Linked DNA regions of Hahella chejuensis KCTC 2396. The protein of the gene in region 1 interacts with the protein of each later gene in a pairwise test. Links are inferred from orthologs where the notes say so. Each region holds a gene or a part of one and is shown in the gene's direction. Other genes may lie near its edges. The genes, in order: mrcB and HCH_RS26430.

Region 1 (12,220 bases):
AAGTGAAGTTCGGGGATCAGAACAGCCGGGCTGATTGGATGCTTTCCGGTTCCTCCGAGCTTCCCGACTGTTATGTAGAAGTGAAAAACGTCACTCTTTGCTTGCATGGGCGTGGATATTTTCCCGATGCCGTGAGTACCCGCGGTCAAAAGCATTTGGAGGAGCTGATGTCTGTGGTGAGAAATGGAAAGCGGGCCGCACTGGTATTTTGCGTCAACCATAGCGGTATTTCCGTAGTGAGTCCCGCCACTCACATTGATGCTCGTTACGGGGCTTTGCTATCGGAAGCTATAGAGGCGGGCGTGGAAGTGTTGGCGTATAAATCGGAGATTACGCCAGGGGAAATAAGACTGACTCAAAAATTAGAGGTAACGCCGTTTGATTCAGAAGCGTTCTAAATCTGCGTCAACAGGGCAGATATAGAAGCGCCATTCGTCGTCAGCGCGCTCCATTTCCAGTCGTTGAAGAGATTGTCCCTGGCACGGGCCGCTGATGCACTCTCCAGAGTGGATCAAAAACAGCGCGCCGTGTGTAGCGCAGTGGATAAATTGCCGGGCTTGGTCGAGAAACTGGTCCGGCATCCATTCCAGCTCTATGCCCAAATGCGGGCAGCTGTTGACGTAGGCGAACAAGGCGTTGCGTTGCTTAACCACAAAGACACTGTTGTCGGCTAACTGGAAGCCGCGGCAGGCGCCGTCCGCCAACTGATCCAGCTCGCGCGCCGGTACGCCGCCCAGCAGTTTTCGTGACGCCATGAAATAGCTAGAGCGCAGCGGAATCGCCAGTCAGGCGGCGGTTCAGATCGTTGATGGTCCGAGCCATATTTTCCAATAAATGGAAACAGGTCTCCGGGTGAGCGTGAATCAGGCTGACGAACTGGGTTTTTGGCACCGCCATGACAGTGCATGAATTTCCCGCCACAACGGTGGCGTTGCGAGGGGCGTTGGTCAGCGCGGCGATAGCGCCGAAAATTTCCCCTTCATGCACTTCACCGACTTCCTGTTCATCGATAAAGACCTTCGCATCGCCCTTCATCATGGTGTAGACGTTGTCTGCTTCTTCACCCTGGCGAATGATGACATCCCCCGGCTTGTAGCGAGTAAACCCGGCCTGAGGGCGGTGTTGTTCTTTACTGATATCGCCGTAGGAGTGGCTGAAAAGGGTCATCAGACCGACGACATAGCTTTGCCATGTGTTAGAGAGTTGCTGGTTTTCTTTCATCAGTTCCTGAAAAGCGACGGGAGAAAAGCAATCCAGCTCTACTGGGTCTTCACACACATAGCTGACAGTCGCCGCTTTAATGCCGCCTTCAATACCAGCGACATCTCCGGGTTGAAGGATATAGGCGACCCGGTTGTCCATGACGGCCGAGAGCATCCCGCGTCGCACCAGGCACAAGTGGCCGCGGGGAATGCGCGTGAACAAATCTGTGCCGGGGTAGAGTTCTATATTGTTCGGGCTGGGAGGAAGCAATCTTTGCAGGCTGCGCGCGGAGCTGTTTACATATTCGAGCAGGCCTTCGACGGAGGCCACGTGTTCACCAAGTAAAAACATAGGTCCGGTTCCGGTTCAACGACGGTAGCGTAGGCGCGTGCCATGGGTGACTGACATAACAATTTCGTCTGGAGACAGCTCTTCAGGAAAGTAACAGCCTGATATTTTGGTGCTGGCGATGCTGGCTCCTTCCAGATCCGCTTTGCGGAAGTCGATGCCGCGCAGATCCGCTCCTCGAAAGTACGCGCCTTTAAGATCCAGGCCCGATGCGTCAAGGCCTCGCAAATCCAGGCCGCGAAAGTCGCAGAGTTCAAAGCTGGGAACAGGGGTGGACTGTTTCTGCTTATTGAACTCATCGACCTTTTCAGAACGAAGTAGTTGATAAAGAGAGTGATCTATTATCTTGACCCGTTCCATTGACCTGCACCTCCGGAAAGAATTCTGCGACTTGGCGGATAAGGCCGCCCTGAGTAAACGCTAATCGGGGCGCCGTGACAATAACGACGCATAATCGCAGTATAGACAGAGGTTTAAGTCAAGTCATGTAGTCTTCCGTAACAAAACGGAACGATAAAACGACGCAATAGCAATGGATATGGGTTGAGTCAGCGCAGCTTAAGCTGCGCCGAGACGTTGCACTAACTTTTCGGTCAGAGTCTGAATGTCCTCTGAGCTATCGGTAGCAACCACTAACACGTGAGGCAGCTCGTCTTCCTGGAAGGGTTCATCCCGGGTGAGTTGTTTGTGCATGACTTCCACACCGGCTTCAGCGGGGTCGTCGTTCTTTTCCTTGCGACGGTTTAGACGGCGCTCGATTTCATCCAGAGGCACCCGGCAGTCCACTACTGCGAACGGAACGCCTTCCTCTTCCGCGACTTTTTCCATTTGTTGACGTTGATCATAACGGAGGAAAGTGGCGTCAATGATCACTGCTGCCCCGCAGTGCAACAGGGCGCGGGCGGTGTCAGCGAGATGGGAGTAGGTTTTAATTGAGGCGTCTTTGTTATAGATGCCTTGGTCACTGCCGGAGGCGCCAGTGCTGTCGAGATGAGAAAAACCGAACAGGCGCTTACGCTCGACGTCCGAACGTAGGCGAATGGCGCTCAACCGCTCCAGCAAACGGGAGGTGATGGTGGACTTGCCTGTGCCGGAAACGCCATGGGTAATGAGTAAAAAGCGTGTGGGAACATCCATATAGCTTTCCGCCAATTCCAGGTACTTACGGTATTTGCGCACCTGCTCCGCCTTCGCCTCCTCGCTCAATCCCGGCGCGCCAAGGGTAAACAGCGCCACTTTGCATCTCACCATTGCGCGATATGACTTATAGAAAGGCAGTAACTCAGCGCCGGCGTAGTCGCCGGTAATTTCCAGATATTTATTCAGAAACCGGTAGGAGAGGTGCTTCATGCCCCGATCTTCCAGATCCATCATCAGGAAGGCGAGGTCGTTGTAAACATCTGTCCAGCGAAAGTCTTCGTTAAACTCGATGCAGTCGAACAGAGTGACCCTGTTTTCAAACAAGGTTACGTTGCCAAGATGCACGTCTCCGTGACATTCCCGCACAAAGCCTTTGTCTTTGCGTGACTGCAGAAATGGACGCAGGCGCTCGTAAGTACTTTGCGCCCAGCCTTCGATGTATTCCAGTTGTCGCAATTCCGCCGCGTCAGACAACATCGGGCGGACTTGGTCGAAGTTTTGTTGCACTGGCGCAAAAACTTGTTCGGGATCGCCAAATTCACTGCTGCTGTCGGCGACGGCGGACTCTTGCATGTGGAAATCTGCGAGTTGCTGGCTGAGGGCGTCCAGATAGCGGGGCAGTTTATCTGAATCATTGGGTAGTTTGCTGAGCAGATCGTTGGGGTTGAACTGCTTCATTTTGACTGCATATTCGATTACGTCGCCATTGCCGTCGATGGAGGGTTTCGCCTCTGAGCCGGTAATTCTGACCAACCCCAGGTAAATCTCAGGAGCAAGGCGACGATTGAGCCGTAGTTCTTCCTCGCAATAGAAGCGGCGGCGCTCCAGATCTGTGAAATTAAGAAAGCCGAAATCCATGGGTTTCTTGATTTTGTAGGCGTATGGCCCGGTCAGGATGACCCAGGAGATATGTGTTTCGACGAGTTGAAACTGTGTGACGGGATGTCCATAGACTGCCGGATCCTGCAGCGCTTTGATTAAGCTCTCGCTCACGCGTCGCTCCTTCTTATTTAATATTGCGAGGGTTTCATGCCACTGATTGCTGAAATTGGTTATGATAACCGCCGCGACCGCCCGAAAAACAATCATCTGGCGCACATCTAACATCCTGAAACAACGCGTTTCAACGAGAATAAAAGGCAGCCGCGCCAGCAGACTAGAGCTTAAACCATCTACATTCCCATGTCGAAACCTAAAACAGCCCGCAAGCCTGCAAATAAGCGGCCCGGCAAGAAAAAGACCGCACCAAAAAGACGCATCCTTTCCATCCTTTTTAAAGTGACTTTGGTTCTCTCCGTCTTACTGGTGATTTGGACCATTTATCTGGATGCGACCGTAAGAGAGAAGTTTGAGGGTAAACGCTGGCAGCTACCTGCCCAGGTGTTCGCGCGTCCCATGGAGTTCTTCCCTGGTCAGAACTACACCCGAGGGCAGGTTGAGGAAGAATTGAAGAGTCTGGGGTACCGGCGCACGGATCGCCCTGGACAGCCGGGAACCTATTCCATGCCTTCCAGCGCACTGGAAGTGTACAGCCGTTCGTTCAAATATCCCGATGGGGACCAGAAAGCACAGAAGTTCCGCCTGGACTTCGATGGACAGGGCATTAGCCGCGTGAGCGCCGGCGGAACGGATACGAACTGGGCCAGACTTGAGCCCGTGCTCATTGGCGGCATATATCCCGCCCAGCATGAAGACCGCCTGTTGGTGAACCTCAAGGAAGTCCCAGATAGCCTGAAAAAGGCGCTGGTGGCGGTAGAGGATAAGAATTTCTACTCCCACTACGGCGTATCGCCTCTATCCATAATGCGGGCGACCTGGGTGAATATCCGCGCTGGGCGCGTGGTGCAGGGCGGCAGCACCTTGACGCAGCAGCTGGTGAAAAACTTTTACTTGTCCAGCGACCAGACCATCTGGCGCAAGTTCAACGAGGCTATTATGGCCTTGCTGCTGGAATGGCATTACGAGAAAGATGAAATTCTGGAAGCCTATTGTAATGAGATATTCCTGGGGCAGGCTGGCGCACGAGCTATACACGGCTTCGGAATGGCCAGTCAGTTCTACTTCGGTGTACCGGTACAGGATTTGACGCCGGAGAAATCCGCCCTTCTGGTGGCAATTGTTAAAGGCGCTTCTTACTACAACCCGCGTAAACATCCTGAACGTGCGCAAAAGCGCCGCGATTTGGTGCTGCAGATGATGGCGGAAGGCGGGGTGATCTCTAATGAGCAAAGCGTCGGCTTTAAGAACCGCCCCTTGGGTGTGGTGGCGCAGCCGCGTTATTCCGACAGCATGTATCCCGCTTTTATGGACCTGGTCCGTCAGCAGTTGGATAAAGACTATCGTGAAGAGGATCTGCAGTCAGAAGGGCTGCGGATCTTCACTACCCTTGATCCTCTGGTTCAAACCCAGGCTGAGTCGGCCTTGAGTAAAACGGTGAAAGGGTTGGAGCGCAATAAGGCCAACCAGGGGCTGCAAGGCGCTTTGGTGACCACCGCGCTGGATAGTGGAGAGGTGGTAGCGCTCGTCGGCGGCAAAGATGCGCAATTCGCCGGCTTTAACCGCGCGCTTGAGGCGAAGCGGCAGATTGGCTCTTTGATTAAGCCGGTCATCGCGCTCACGGCTTTGCAGGAGAAAGACAAGTACACATTGGCGTCGCCGATTAAAGACGAGGCGTTTTCCATCAAGTTTGAGAATGGCGATGTGTGGTCTCCGCAAAACTATGACAAACAAACCCACGGCGAGGTGACCTTGCAGCACGCCCTGGCGCATTCCCTGAACTTGGCCAACGTTCGCTTGGGGCTGGAGCTGGGCGTACCGGCGGTATTGGACCAGGTGCGCAAGCTGGGCGTGGAGACGGATGCGGCGCCTTATCCGTCGGTGCTGTTGGGAGCATTGAATCTGACGCCGCTTCAGGTCGCTCATCTCTATCAAAACCTGGCTTCCACCGGTTTCGATACGCCTTTACGGGCAATTCGCGCAGTGACAAAACCCGATGGTGAGTTGTTGACAAGATATCCCTTTGATACTCATCAGGTTGTTGATCCCGCAGCGACTTATTTGCTCCAATACGCCATGTTCGACGTCATGCGCGAAGGCACAGGGCGACGCGTATATCAGCGCTTTCCGGAAGACTACTCTGTAGCGGGTAAAACAGGCACCACCGATGACTACCGCGACAGTTGGTTTGTCGGTTTTAATGGCCAATACCAGACGACTGTGTGGCTGGGTAAGGACGATAACAGCGTGACTCGCCTGACAGGAGCCTCCGGCGCTTTGGAAGTCTGGATGAACCTGTATCAACGACTGCCCCAAGTGTCCTTCATTCCCACCACGCCGGAGACGGTGGAATGGGTGTGGGTGGATAGCGCCACAGGTAAAAAGTCGGACGAAGGGTGTGACGGTTCTGTCGCCATGCCTTTCCAGCGTGGTAGCGCGCCTGTCGAAGAGGCCGTCTGCGTCGGACGAGATAATGCACTGCAGCGTTGGCTGCGTAGCTGGTGGGATGGTTAATACCGGGGAATAATAATTATGCGACTGCTGAATAGAGTTTGTGTGCTGGGAGTCTTGGCGGTGATGACCGGATGTGGGGTGAACCCCTATCGCAGCAATACGACGACGGAGACTGGTCAAGAGACGGCGCAGCCGTCAACGCCCGCAACCGAAACTGCTGCGCCGCAGCAACCTGATCGTACGGGGCGGCCCGTATCGCCTCCGGTGCGTATTTCCCGGGTGGAGCCCACGCCGGCGGCTCGTCAGATGTTGGCGAATGCCGAGGCCGCCGCTCGCGAAGGGCGCTATGATCAGGCGATGCTGATGGTGGAGCGGGCGCAACGTATGTCGCCGAAGGCGGGCGATGTTTATCTGATGATGGCGCGCCTGCACTATGATCAGCAGCGCTACGCCAAGTCTGAGCAATTGTGTCTGAAGGCGCTGTCTCTGGCGGGAGACGATAAAGCTTTCAAGGAATCCGCTATGTATTCGCTGGATCAAGCGCGCCAGGCGCAAGGCAAATAAGCCGGCGTTTGTTTGGCGTAAATAAGAAAGGGTAAACGCTAGCTGTTTATCCTTTGATCTGGTTGATCTGGTTGATCTGGATTGAATCGAAAATAGCGGCGGATCTCTCCGCCGCGCAAGAATTACATTGAAGCAAACAGACTGGAGGCGGCATCCAGCGTCGCTTGGATGTCCTCGTCGGAGTGCGCAGCGCTGACAAACCCCGCCTCATAAGCGGATGGCGCCAAGTACACGCCCTTATCCAACATGCCGTGGTAGAACTTGCGGAAACGCTCCAGGTCACAACGGGTGACTTGTTCAAAACGGGAAACTTTCTTTTCTTCACTGAAAAAGAAGCCGAACATGCCGCCAACCTGATTAATGGTCAGGGGGACGCCCGCTGCTTGCGCGCGTTCTTGCAATCCTTTCGCCAGGGCTTCAGTTTTGGCGGCCAGTGCGTCGTAAAAGCCCGGCTCGCTGATCTTGTTCAACATAGTCAAGCCGCAGGCCATCGCCAGAGGGTTGCCAGACAGCGTGCCAGCCTGATAAACCGGTCCCAGTGGCGCTATATGCGACATGACGTCGCGGCGGCCGCCAAATGCGCCGACCGGCAGACCTGCGCCGATGACCTTGCCTAGCGTGGTCAGGTCGGGTTTGACGCCATAAACCTGCTGGGCTCCACCCAGAGCAACGCGGAAGCCGGTCATGACTTCATCGAAAATCAGCAGAGAGCCATGCTCGTCACAGACGGCGCGCAACGTCTCCAGAAAGCCGGGTTCAGGTGGAATGCAATTCATATTGCCGGCGACAGGCTCAACGATAATCGCGGCGATTTCATCCCCGTGGCGGGCGAAAACCTCCCTGACCATGATTGCATCGTTGTAAGTCAAAGTGAGAGTGTGCTCAGCCACGCTGGCGGGAACGCCTGGTGAGTCGGGAATGCCAAGAGTCAGTGCGCCGGAACCCGCCTTCACTAATAGCGAATCGGCATGGCCGTGATAGCAGCCTTCGAATTTGACGATTTTGTCTCTTCCGGTAAACCCCCGCGCCAGACGAATGGCGCTCATCGTGGCTTCAGTGCCGGAGTTCACCATTCGCACCATTTCAATGGAGGGAACCAGCTCGCACACTTTCTCCGCCATATCGATTTCAATGCGGGTAGGGGCGCCGAAACCCAGGCCGTTGGCAAGTTGGCGCTCCAGAGCCTGACGCACGTCGGGATGGGCGTGCCCCAGAATCATCGGGCCCCAGGAGCCGACATAATCGATATAGCGCTTGCCGTCCTCATCATACAGATACGCCCCTTCGCCTTTGCTGAAGAATACCGGGGCTCCGCCGACACCGCGAAACGCCCGCACCGGCGAATTGACGCCGCCGGGAATATGTTGCTGGGCCCGGCTGAAAAGTTCTTCTGAGATAGTCATGCCTGTTCCTGTATCTATGGCTTAAAAAGGACAAATTATTCTGCGCATTGTGGGAACTCCGGATGGGGAATGCAAATGCCGGAAATCCTGCGCTTAAAAAGGACGCACCACCACCATGATGACTACGCCGACCAGCACCAGCACAGGGGCTTCATTGAGCCAGCGATAGAAGACATGGCTGCGTTGGTTGCGGTCTTCTTTGAATACTTTTAACAGATGACCACAGTAAAAGTGATAGCCGATCAGGGCGATGACCATCGTCAGTTTTGCATGCATCCAACCTTGGGCCAGATAACCTGAGAAATTGTATGATAACAACCACAGACCCAGTGCTACCGTTATGACCATGGATGGCGTGGCGATGCCCCGGTAGAGCTTGCGCTCCATGATTTTAAAGCGCTCCTTGCTGATTTCATCCTCGCTCATGGCGTGATAGACGAATAAGCGCGGCAGGTAAAAAATGCCAGCGAACCAGCACACCATGGCGATAATATGAAAGGCTTTTATCCAAAGCATGCTGTGCTCCTTGTTCTGCTTGATCGCATAAGTAAATGTTTATTTGCTTTTATATTGATAGTAGGACTCTAAGTCCGCGCGAGTGATCACGCCTATAATGGGTTTGATCAATGGGGCGGTCGTGCGTTCGACATAGAGGGCTTCTACCCCGGTCGCGTTTAGTCGGTCCAGCGCCTCTTCCAGCGTAGCCTGGACATGCAGAGACGCGACGTCTCGTCGCTGGGCGGGGATACTGAGCAAATCCAGGGACGCTTCTCCGGCGTTAAACTCGGGCTTGCCTTCTTCTTCCGTCAGATAGCGGGCCAAATCCGCAGCCGGCAGAATGGCGCGCGGGCCGCCCTCACTCTCGATGATGATCCAGCGCGGCTCTGTGCGCAGCAGTTCTTTCGCCTCTCCCCAGACTAATTTCTGTTGTGAGCGTTTGATGCTTCTTTCCATAATGGCGCCGACCGCTACGCGTCGCAGAGCCAGAGTTAGCGGCTCCGCACGATAATCCAACCCCTGTAATTGCAGGATGGTTAGAAACACCGAGCGCTGCCGGAAGTAGTGGGAAGCGATCAAGCTGGACACGATGATGATCAGCATCGCAGGGAGAATGACGTTGGGATTTCGCGTCAACTCGATTACCGCCATGATAGCGGCCAAAGGCGCTTGTAGAACGGAGCCCATCATCGCTCCCATGCCCAGCACAGCGTAAAACCCTGGCTCCGAGGCAAGGGTTGGCATTAGCATGTTCGCCAGAACGCCGAGCGCCCCCCCGAGAGTGGCTCCGATGAACAGGGTGGGACCTATAATCCCGCTAGGCATACCCAAACCAATGGTAGTAGCGGTGACTAAGAGCTTCGCCAGCGCGATAGCCAGAAGCAGTAGAAAGCCGATATTGCCGGCGATAGCGTCATTTACAGTGTCGTAACCAATGCCCATGATCTGAGGCAAGGCCAATGCGGCCAAGCCGGTCAAGAACCCTGCCGCCAATAATCGGCAAAGAATAGGCGTCTTCACCTTTTCCATGGTTTGACTGATGATTTTGACGAACAGAGCCGAGCACATGCCGATCAATATGGCGACGGCGACAATGTAAGGCAGTTCCACAAGAGAGTTCAGGCTGAAGTTTGGAACAATGAATGCCGGGTCATTGCCATAGATAGGCTGAGACACGACGGCGGCGGTCACTGCCGCCAGAATAATCGGCGTAAAGCCATTGATGGTGTATTCCAGCATGACCACCTCCATCGCAAAGATGACGCCGGCGATAGGCGTGTTGAAGGAGGCGGACACCGCTGCAGCGGTGCCGCAACCCACCAGCATGCGGATACTATTGTTGGGTAGCCCCATCCACTGGCCCAACAGACTGGAACTGGTGGCGCCAAGGTGCACGGCTGGACCTTCCCGGCCTGCGCTTTGCCCGGTCGCCAAGGTGGCGACGCCGCAGAAAAACTGCAGTAGTCCGCTGCGAAGGGAAATATAACCCTGATGATAGCCCAGTCGCTCCATGACGTGAGTGACGCCGACTTTGCGCTGTTGCACGCCCAGGCGCATCAGCCATAGGGCGAGAATAAGCGCCCCGACAATCGGCAGGCAGAACTGCATTAGGGGCGTTAATTGTTCGAAGTTCTCCGCGCTGTCGCCAGGCAGAAGGTAGCCGAGAGGAAGTTCAATCGCTGCTCGAAACAGCAGAATCACTACGCCGGTGGCCAACCCGGATAGAAAGCCCAACAGCGCCAGTTGCGGCAGCGCCTCATAGCTGGCGACGCGGCGGCGAAAAGACTGAAAGAGCAAGTCCAGTTTGAGAGCCAGCGCGGAAACCTGTTGTTTTTGCGTTTTCTTCCCGTTTGGTTTGAGCACAAACCTCTCCCATTCAAACTTGTTGCTGAGTTTGCTCGGCAGGTGATGCAGCCATGGCTACAGCCAGAGGGTGGAATGTAATAGCGCCGCCCGCAATTCAGGAAAGCTGACTCTGCGCGGGTGTTGGAAAGCTGCTAGTATAGCGAATTTATTAGAGTATTGTCCGACGCAGCTGCGGCTGTGCGGGGAAAATTGGTTCGGCATTTAGCGGAGGTCAGTAAGCTCGTGGTTAAAATTGGCATTGTCGGCGGCACTGGATATACCGGCGTTGAGTTGATCAGGTTACTGTTGGCTCATCCTGAAGTGGAAGTGGCGGTAGTAACGTCGCGAGGAGACGCCGGCGTTCCTGTTGCGGAAATGTTCCCCAATTTACGCGGCTTCACAGACTTATGCTTTAGCGCTCCTGATGTCGAAGCGCTGTCAAAGTGCGACTTGGTGTTTTTCGCCACCCCCCATGGCGTCGCTTTGGAAATGGTTCCGCAATTATTGGCCAAAGGAACGCGGGTGGTGGACTTGGGCGCGGATTTCCGCATCCGTGACGCGGAATTGTGGAGTCGTTGGTATGGGTTGCCTCACACTGCGCCTGAAGCGCTGGCTGAAGCCGTTTATGGCTTACCGGAGATGAACAGGACGGCGATCAAATCCGCTCGGCTCGTGGCTAACCCAGGATGTTATCCTACTGCAGTCCAGTTGGGCTTCTTGCCTCTGTTAAGCAAGGGGCTGGTGGATACGCAACGTCTGATCGCGGACGCCAAATCCGGCGTGAGCGGCGCTGGTAGGCAAGGCAAAGTTGCTAATTTACTGTGTGAAGTCAGCGAGAGCTTCAAAGCCTATGGCGCATCAGGGCATCGTCATCTGCCGGAAATTAAACAGGGGCTCAGCCTGGCGGCTGGAGCGCCGGTCGGTCTGACGTTCGTGCCTCACCTCGTGCCTATGATACGAGGCATAGAAGCCACTTTGTATGCGGAACTGAAGCAGGATAGTGACGATCTGCAAGCGCTGTTTGAGTCGTTTTATGAGAATGAACCTTTTGTCGATGTGATGCCATTCGGAAGCCTGCCTGAGACGCGTTCAGTAAGAGGCTCCAACTTGTGTCGCATCTCGTTGCATAGACAACCTGAATCTAACGTGGTGATTGTGCTCTCAGTGATCGATAATCTAGTGAAGGGCGCAGCGGGCCAGGCCGTACAAAATATGAACATTATGCTGGGGTTGCCGGAGACGGCGGGATTGAATCTCATCGCCGCATTGCCTTGATCTTGCTCTGAGCGCCCACTGAAGAGGCGTATTTCAAGCCAAATGCGTGACAGTGTTTGGCTTGCTACCTAAATTCACAAAAAATAACTTTGCCGACAATGAGTTAGTAGAGAATACTAAGATGGCGCGTAAGGTTATGGACACTTCAGAATCGGTATCAATCGTCAATGTCTACCAATGCAAACGAAAAACTGGTCGTCGTACCTTACCGCCCGGGAGAAACGCTTAAAAAACGGGCTCTGGCATGGCTGGCCATAATTATAAGCATTACCGGCGGCATCGCCATGGGGTGGTATTTCTCTGACCTGAGAAAGGAAAAGCTTGGCTCTAAAAATCAAGAACTCAACCGGATGTTGGTCATAGCTGAGAGGCGCGCCACTGAGTTGGCGCAACAGGTGGCTAACCTGGAGAGGGGAAAAGCGATCGATCAGGCCGCCAGCACCGATGTACTGAAGACTATTCGTGAATTGGAAAGCGCGAATTTGCAATTACGT
Region 2 (4,820 bases), 380 kb from region 1 along the record:
CGTCTGACGGTTATCAGCTTCCACTCTCTCGAAGACCGCATGGTTAAACAGTACATGCGGGATATTGTGCGAGGGCCCAAGACCCCGAAATGGCTGCCAGTGGTGGATGATGCGCCGCCAAAAGCAAAACTGGTAGGTAAGAAAATCCGCGCAGGCGAAACTGAAGTCGTGGCCAATGTACGGGCGCGTAGCGCCGTAATGCGTGTATTGGAGAAATGTTGATGATTTTGATTCGTTCTACAGGTCAGGCTACGCCGCTGACGACCAGACGCAGCAAAACGGTTCGTGAGCCGATTTTGCCCGTCGTACTGGAGTGGTGGGGTGAGACGTGCCGCCTTGCCGCAAGCATGATCAAGGGGCGGGCGCTGATTACATTGTCATTGTTGGTTGCTCTGGTGGTGTCCGGCGTCGCCACGGTGTATGCCGTGCATTTGAACCGGCAGCAGTTTATTGAGCTACAGACGCTGCAGCGGGATAAAGATCGCTACGAGCGTGAATGGACCCAGCTGTTGCTGGAAGAAAGCGCCTGGAGCGCTCACAGCCGAGTGGAGCAGATTGCCGACCAGCGCTTTGGCATGCATGTGCCTGACGCGACAAAGATTGAGATTGTGAGATGAAAACCAGCGACCGGCGGACAGCTCGGCGTGGCGCCATGGAGCAGGCCGAGAGCGGGCAGGCGGCCCCAGCGATGCTTTGGCGTTATTACGCTGTGGCTATCATGTTGGTCGCGTGTTTTATCGTGCTGGTCTGGCGCGTTATTGACTTGCAAGTAATTAATCACGAATTCCTGCGTTCGCAAGGCGACATGCGCACCGTTCGGGTTGAGCCGATTCAGGCGACCCGAGGCAAGATATTGGATCGCAACGGCGAGCCCTTAGCGGTCAGCGCGCCGGTCGTGACTTTGTGGGCGAACCCGCAAGAAGCGCAGGAGAATGATGAGGGCTGGCGTAAGCTGGCGGATTTGCTTGGCATGCAGTCTGACGAAATGGTGAAGAGACTGCGTCGTCATAAAGGCAAAGAGTTTATATACGTGCAGCGCCAGCTGTCGCCGGAAACCGGACGCTTGGCGATGGACCTGAAACTGCAGGGGCTGTACGCAAAACGCGAATTCAAACGCTATTACCCCGCTGGAGAAGTGGCGGCGCATATCGTGGGAATAACGGACATCGACGAAAAAGGCCAGGAAGGCGTTGAGCTGGCTTTTGATCAATATTTGCGCGGCGTTAATGGCAGCAAAAAGGTGCTGAAAGACCGCCGGGGGTATGTGATCAAGGATTTGAGCCTGCTGCAAGACGCGCAGTCCGGCGCCGATCTGCAACTCAGCATTGATTTGCGTCTGCAGTATATGGCGTATCGGGAGTTAAAGGCGGCGGTGGAGGCGCACAACGCAAAATCCGGATCGCTGGTGATATTGGATGTGAGGACCGGGGAGGTGTTGGCGATGGTGAATCAGCCCTCGTTCAACCCCAACAATAGGGACAGTATGAACCCCTCGGGGTTGCGAAATCGGGCTGTGACGGATTTGTTCGAGCCCGGGTCCACCGTCAAACCCTTGTCGATAGCCGCAGCGCTTAAGACAGGGAGTTTTACAACAGAAACCCGGATCAACACCAGTCCGGGTTTCCTGCGTTTGAATGGGCAGACTATTCGCGATGCTCGCGACTACGGCACGTTGGATCTGGTTTCTATCATTACCAAGTCCAGCAACGTCGGAACCAGCAAGGTGGCGTTGAAAATCGGCGGAGAAGCGGTTTTTGAAACTTTCTACCAGGCTGGCTTTGGACAGTCGTCTGGCATTGAGTTTCCAGGCGAAGCGGTAGGCGTGTTGCCGAACTTCACCAAGTGGCAGCCGATTCGTCTGGCGACGCTGTCATACGGTTACGGGCTGTCAGTCACTGCGCTGCAGCTGGCGCAGTCATACATGGCGATCGCCGCTGACGGCGTACGCAGGCCCGTAAGTTTGATCAGGGGAGGACAGCAAGGCGTTTCTCCACAACAGGTTATGTCGCCGGGCATTTCCAGACACATAAGAGAAATGCTGGAGACTGTGGTGTTAAAAGGCGGCACAGGAACTCGGGCTCACGTCGCCGAATATCGTGTGGCTGGAAAAACCGGCACCACTCACAAAGTTGGCGAGCATGGCTATGCGGATGACGCGTATAACGCGGTGTTTGCAGGTTTGGCTCCCGTAGAGAAGCCCAGACTGGCGATGGCGATCGTGATGAATGAGCCGCAAGGTTCAGAATATTACGGCGGAGAAGTTTCCGCGCCGGTTTTCGCCAGAGTGGTGGCTAATGCGTTGCGTCTGTTAAACGTGGCGCCGGATCGGGCTATCCCAATGGTTGCAGGAGCAAGCGGCTCCGATAGCAAAAGGAATGGAGGCTGATATGCCGGGTATCGCGCAGCAACGACTGGCGGAACTGTTGAAGGGAATTGCGGAGGTGCCGGCCGCTTTGGACTGTTGGCTATCTGATATTCAACAGGACAGCAGAAAAGTAACCAGCGGCGCTTTGTTTGTCGCGGCTGAGGGCGTCAGTTCAAATGGCGCTCAGTATGTAGAGGATGCGCTGGCCAGAGGCGCTCGCGCCGTACTGCTGCCGGGAACGCGCCAGCATGTGTATGAAAAGGGCGACGTGGTCTTTATTGAACTGGCCAATGTGCGACCGGTTGTTGGGATTATCGCGCACCGGTTTTTCGGTCAGGCGACGCATCGTATGAAAGTAGTGGGAGTCACCGGTACTAACGGTAAGTCATCCGTCACCCATTACGTCGCGCAAATGGCGGAAGGGCTGGGAATGTCCGCGGCGGTAGTAGGCACGCTTGGCTACGGTCGTCCAGACAGCCTGAAAGCGACTACGCATACCACGCCGGATGCAGTGTCTTTGCACAGGGTGCTGGCGGAGCTGCGCGATGAAGGCATTGAACTGGTGGCGATGGAAGTGTCCTCCCATGCGTTGGATCAGGACAGAGCGGCGGGGGTTAACTTCGATGTGGCGGTGTTGACCAACATCACCCGGGATCACTTGGATTATCACGGCACGCTTGAGGCGTACGCGGAGGCCAAGAAGCGGCTGTTCCTGTCGGATTCCGTGCGCTGGAAAGTGTTCAATCAGGACGACCCTTATGGTGCGCGCTGGGCGCAAGAGCTGCAAGGACCGAAAACGCTGACGTTCAGCATAGGAAAACAAGATCAGACCGCAGCGGATGTATGTGCGGAAGACATTCATTTTGACGCGGATGGAATGAGTTTTGCGCTTGATCTTGGCGCAACACGCGAACCTGCGCGATTGGCGTTGGTTGGCGAGTTTAATTTATCCAATGCATTGGCTGCATGTGCGGCCATGTCAGCGTTGAAGGTGGAGCCGCAGGCTGTGCGTCAGCAGCTGGCGCGATTAACGCCAGTGGCTGGACGTATGCAGCGGCTGCATGAAGACAAGGCGCCGACTGTCCTGGTGGATTACGCGCACACGCCGGACGCCTTGGAAGTTGCGTTGAAGGCGGCGCGCAGGCATTGCCCGGGACGTCTCTGGTGCGTGTTTGGCTGCGGCGGCGACCGCGATCCAGGCAAGCGACCTCTGATGGGCGCAGTTGCTGCGCAGTATGCGGACGAAGTGGTGCTGACTGATGACAACCCTCGCGGAGAAGATCCGGAGAGCATCGTTGCGCAGATTGTGAAAGGCGCGGAACAAGGCGCGCACTTTCAGGTGGTGCGTCCTCGAAATGACGCTATCCGCTTCGCCGTGGAGCATGCGGCCCAAGAGGATGTGATTTTACTGGCAGGCAAAGGACACGAGGATTATCAGGAGATTCAGGGGCGGCGTTTGCCGTTCTCGGACATAGCTATAGCCCGCGACTGTCTGGCTTCTGTGGTTGGCGCGCGAGGCGCGAGAAGTTCCGCCAACGGCGAAATTTGAAGACAAGAGATAGTGACGATGATCGGAGACTGGTTGACAGATGACATTGCGAAAGCGGTCGGCGGAGCGGCTGAGGGCGACAGCGTCGCTTTTACGCGCGTTACGACCGACTCCAGGGCGGATTGCTCCGGCGCTTTGTTTGTCGCACTGAAAGGCGACCGCTTCGATGGCCATGAGTACATAGACGCCGCCGTCTCTCAGGGCGCTGTCGCCGTAATGGCGCAAGCCAAAGCGAACGCGGACGTGGCGCAGATTATCGTGCCGGATAGTCTGGCGGGGTTGGGGCGACTGGGCGCGCTTAACCGGAGTCGCTTTAACGGTCCAGTGGCGGCTGTCACCGGTAGTGCGGGCAAGACCACAGTGAAGGAGCTGTTGGCTTCTATATTGTCGCAGCGTGGCGACGTATGTAAGACCCAGGGCAACTTTAACAATCACATCGGCGTGCCTTTGAGCCTGCTGCAGCTAACGGAAGAACACCGGAGCGCCGTGTTTGAGCTGGGCGCCAGTGCGGTGGGGGAAATCGCCTATACGGTGGCGCTTGCGCGTCCGCAGGTGGCGATTCTGAATAACGCCGCGGCGGTGCATGTTGAAGGGTTTGGCGATCTGGCGAGCATTGTGAAAGCCAAGGGCGAGATCGTCTGCGGCTTACCTGAAGATGGCGTGGCGGTGTTGAACAAAGATGACGCTAATTTCTCCGCATGGGTGGAAATGGCGGGCGCGCGCAAAGTCATCAGCTTTGGTTTGGATGACTCTGCGATGGTGAGAGCGCAAAACATACATCTTGAGCTGAACGGCTCCACGTTTCGGTTATCCGCGCCAGAAGGAGGCATTGATGCGACTCTGCCGTTGCCGGGCGCGCACAACGTTCGCAACGCTTTGGCTGCTGCGGCCGCCGCTCTGGCGTTG

The links.
Region 2: the proteins of mrcB (region 1) and HCH_RS26430 interact in binary tests that used the Escherichia coli proteins (3 or more experiments, as listed by UniProt). The link is inferred for Hahella chejuensis KCTC 2396 from one-to-one orthologs.

The regions. Positions count from the first base shown.
Region 1 is NC_007645.1:6,380,674-6,392,893, reverse strand. What follows is about bases 3,562-6,537. They hold mrcB (penicillin-binding protein 1B), read left to right. Parts: upstream 3,562-3,873; coding sequence 3,874-6,201; downstream 6,202-6,537. Other genes in these bases: HCH_RS28170 (tetratricopeptide repeat protein), read left to right, coding at 6,220-6,537; HCH_RS28180 (AAA family ATPase), read right to left, coding at 3,562-3,684. Also shown: DNA/RNA nuclease SfsA, read left to right, coding at 1-398; HCH_RS28195 (Rieske (2Fe-2S) protein), read right to left, coding at 384-755; HCH_RS28190 (Crp/Fnr family transcriptional regulator), read right to left, coding at 763-1,554; HCH_RS28185 (pentapeptide repeat-containing protein), read right to left, coding at 1,570-1,911; more of HCH_RS28180, read right to left, coding at 2,110-3,561; more of HCH_RS28170, read left to right, coding at 6,538-6,705; hemL (glutamate-1-semialdehyde 2,1-aminomutase), read right to left, coding at 6,828-8,108; protoporphyrinogen oxidase HemJ, read right to left, coding at 8,202-8,624; HCH_RS28155 (chloride channel protein), read right to left, coding at 8,664-10,469; argC (N-acetyl-gamma-glutamyl-phosphate reductase), read left to right, coding at 10,695-11,726; HCH_RS28145 (DUF6776 family protein), read left to right, coding at 11,894-12,220. UniProt on the Escherichia coli protein: Cell wall formation. Synthesis of cross-linked peptidoglycan from the lipid intermediates.
Region 2 is NC_007645.1:6,008,644-6,013,463, reverse strand. The notes cover bases 1-2,999. They hold HCH_RS26430 (peptidoglycan D,D-transpeptidase FtsI family protein), read left to right. Parts: upstream 1-613; coding sequence 614-2,386; downstream 2,387-2,999. Other genes in these bases: HCH_RS26425 (UDP-N-acetylmuramoyl-L-alanyl-D-glutamate--2,6-diaminopimelate ligase), read left to right, coding at 2,388-2,999; ftsL (cell division protein FtsL), read left to right, coding at 222-617; rsmH (16S rRNA (cytosine(1402)-N(4))-methyltransferase RsmH), read left to right, coding at 1-222. In the rest of the region: more of HCH_RS26425, read left to right, coding at 3,000-3,914; HCH_RS26420 (UDP-N-acetylmuramoyl-tripeptide--D-alanyl-D-alanine ligase), read left to right, coding at 3,948-4,820. UniProt on the Escherichia coli protein: Essential cell division protein that catalyzes cross-linking of the peptidoglycan cell wall at the division septum. Required for localization of FtsN.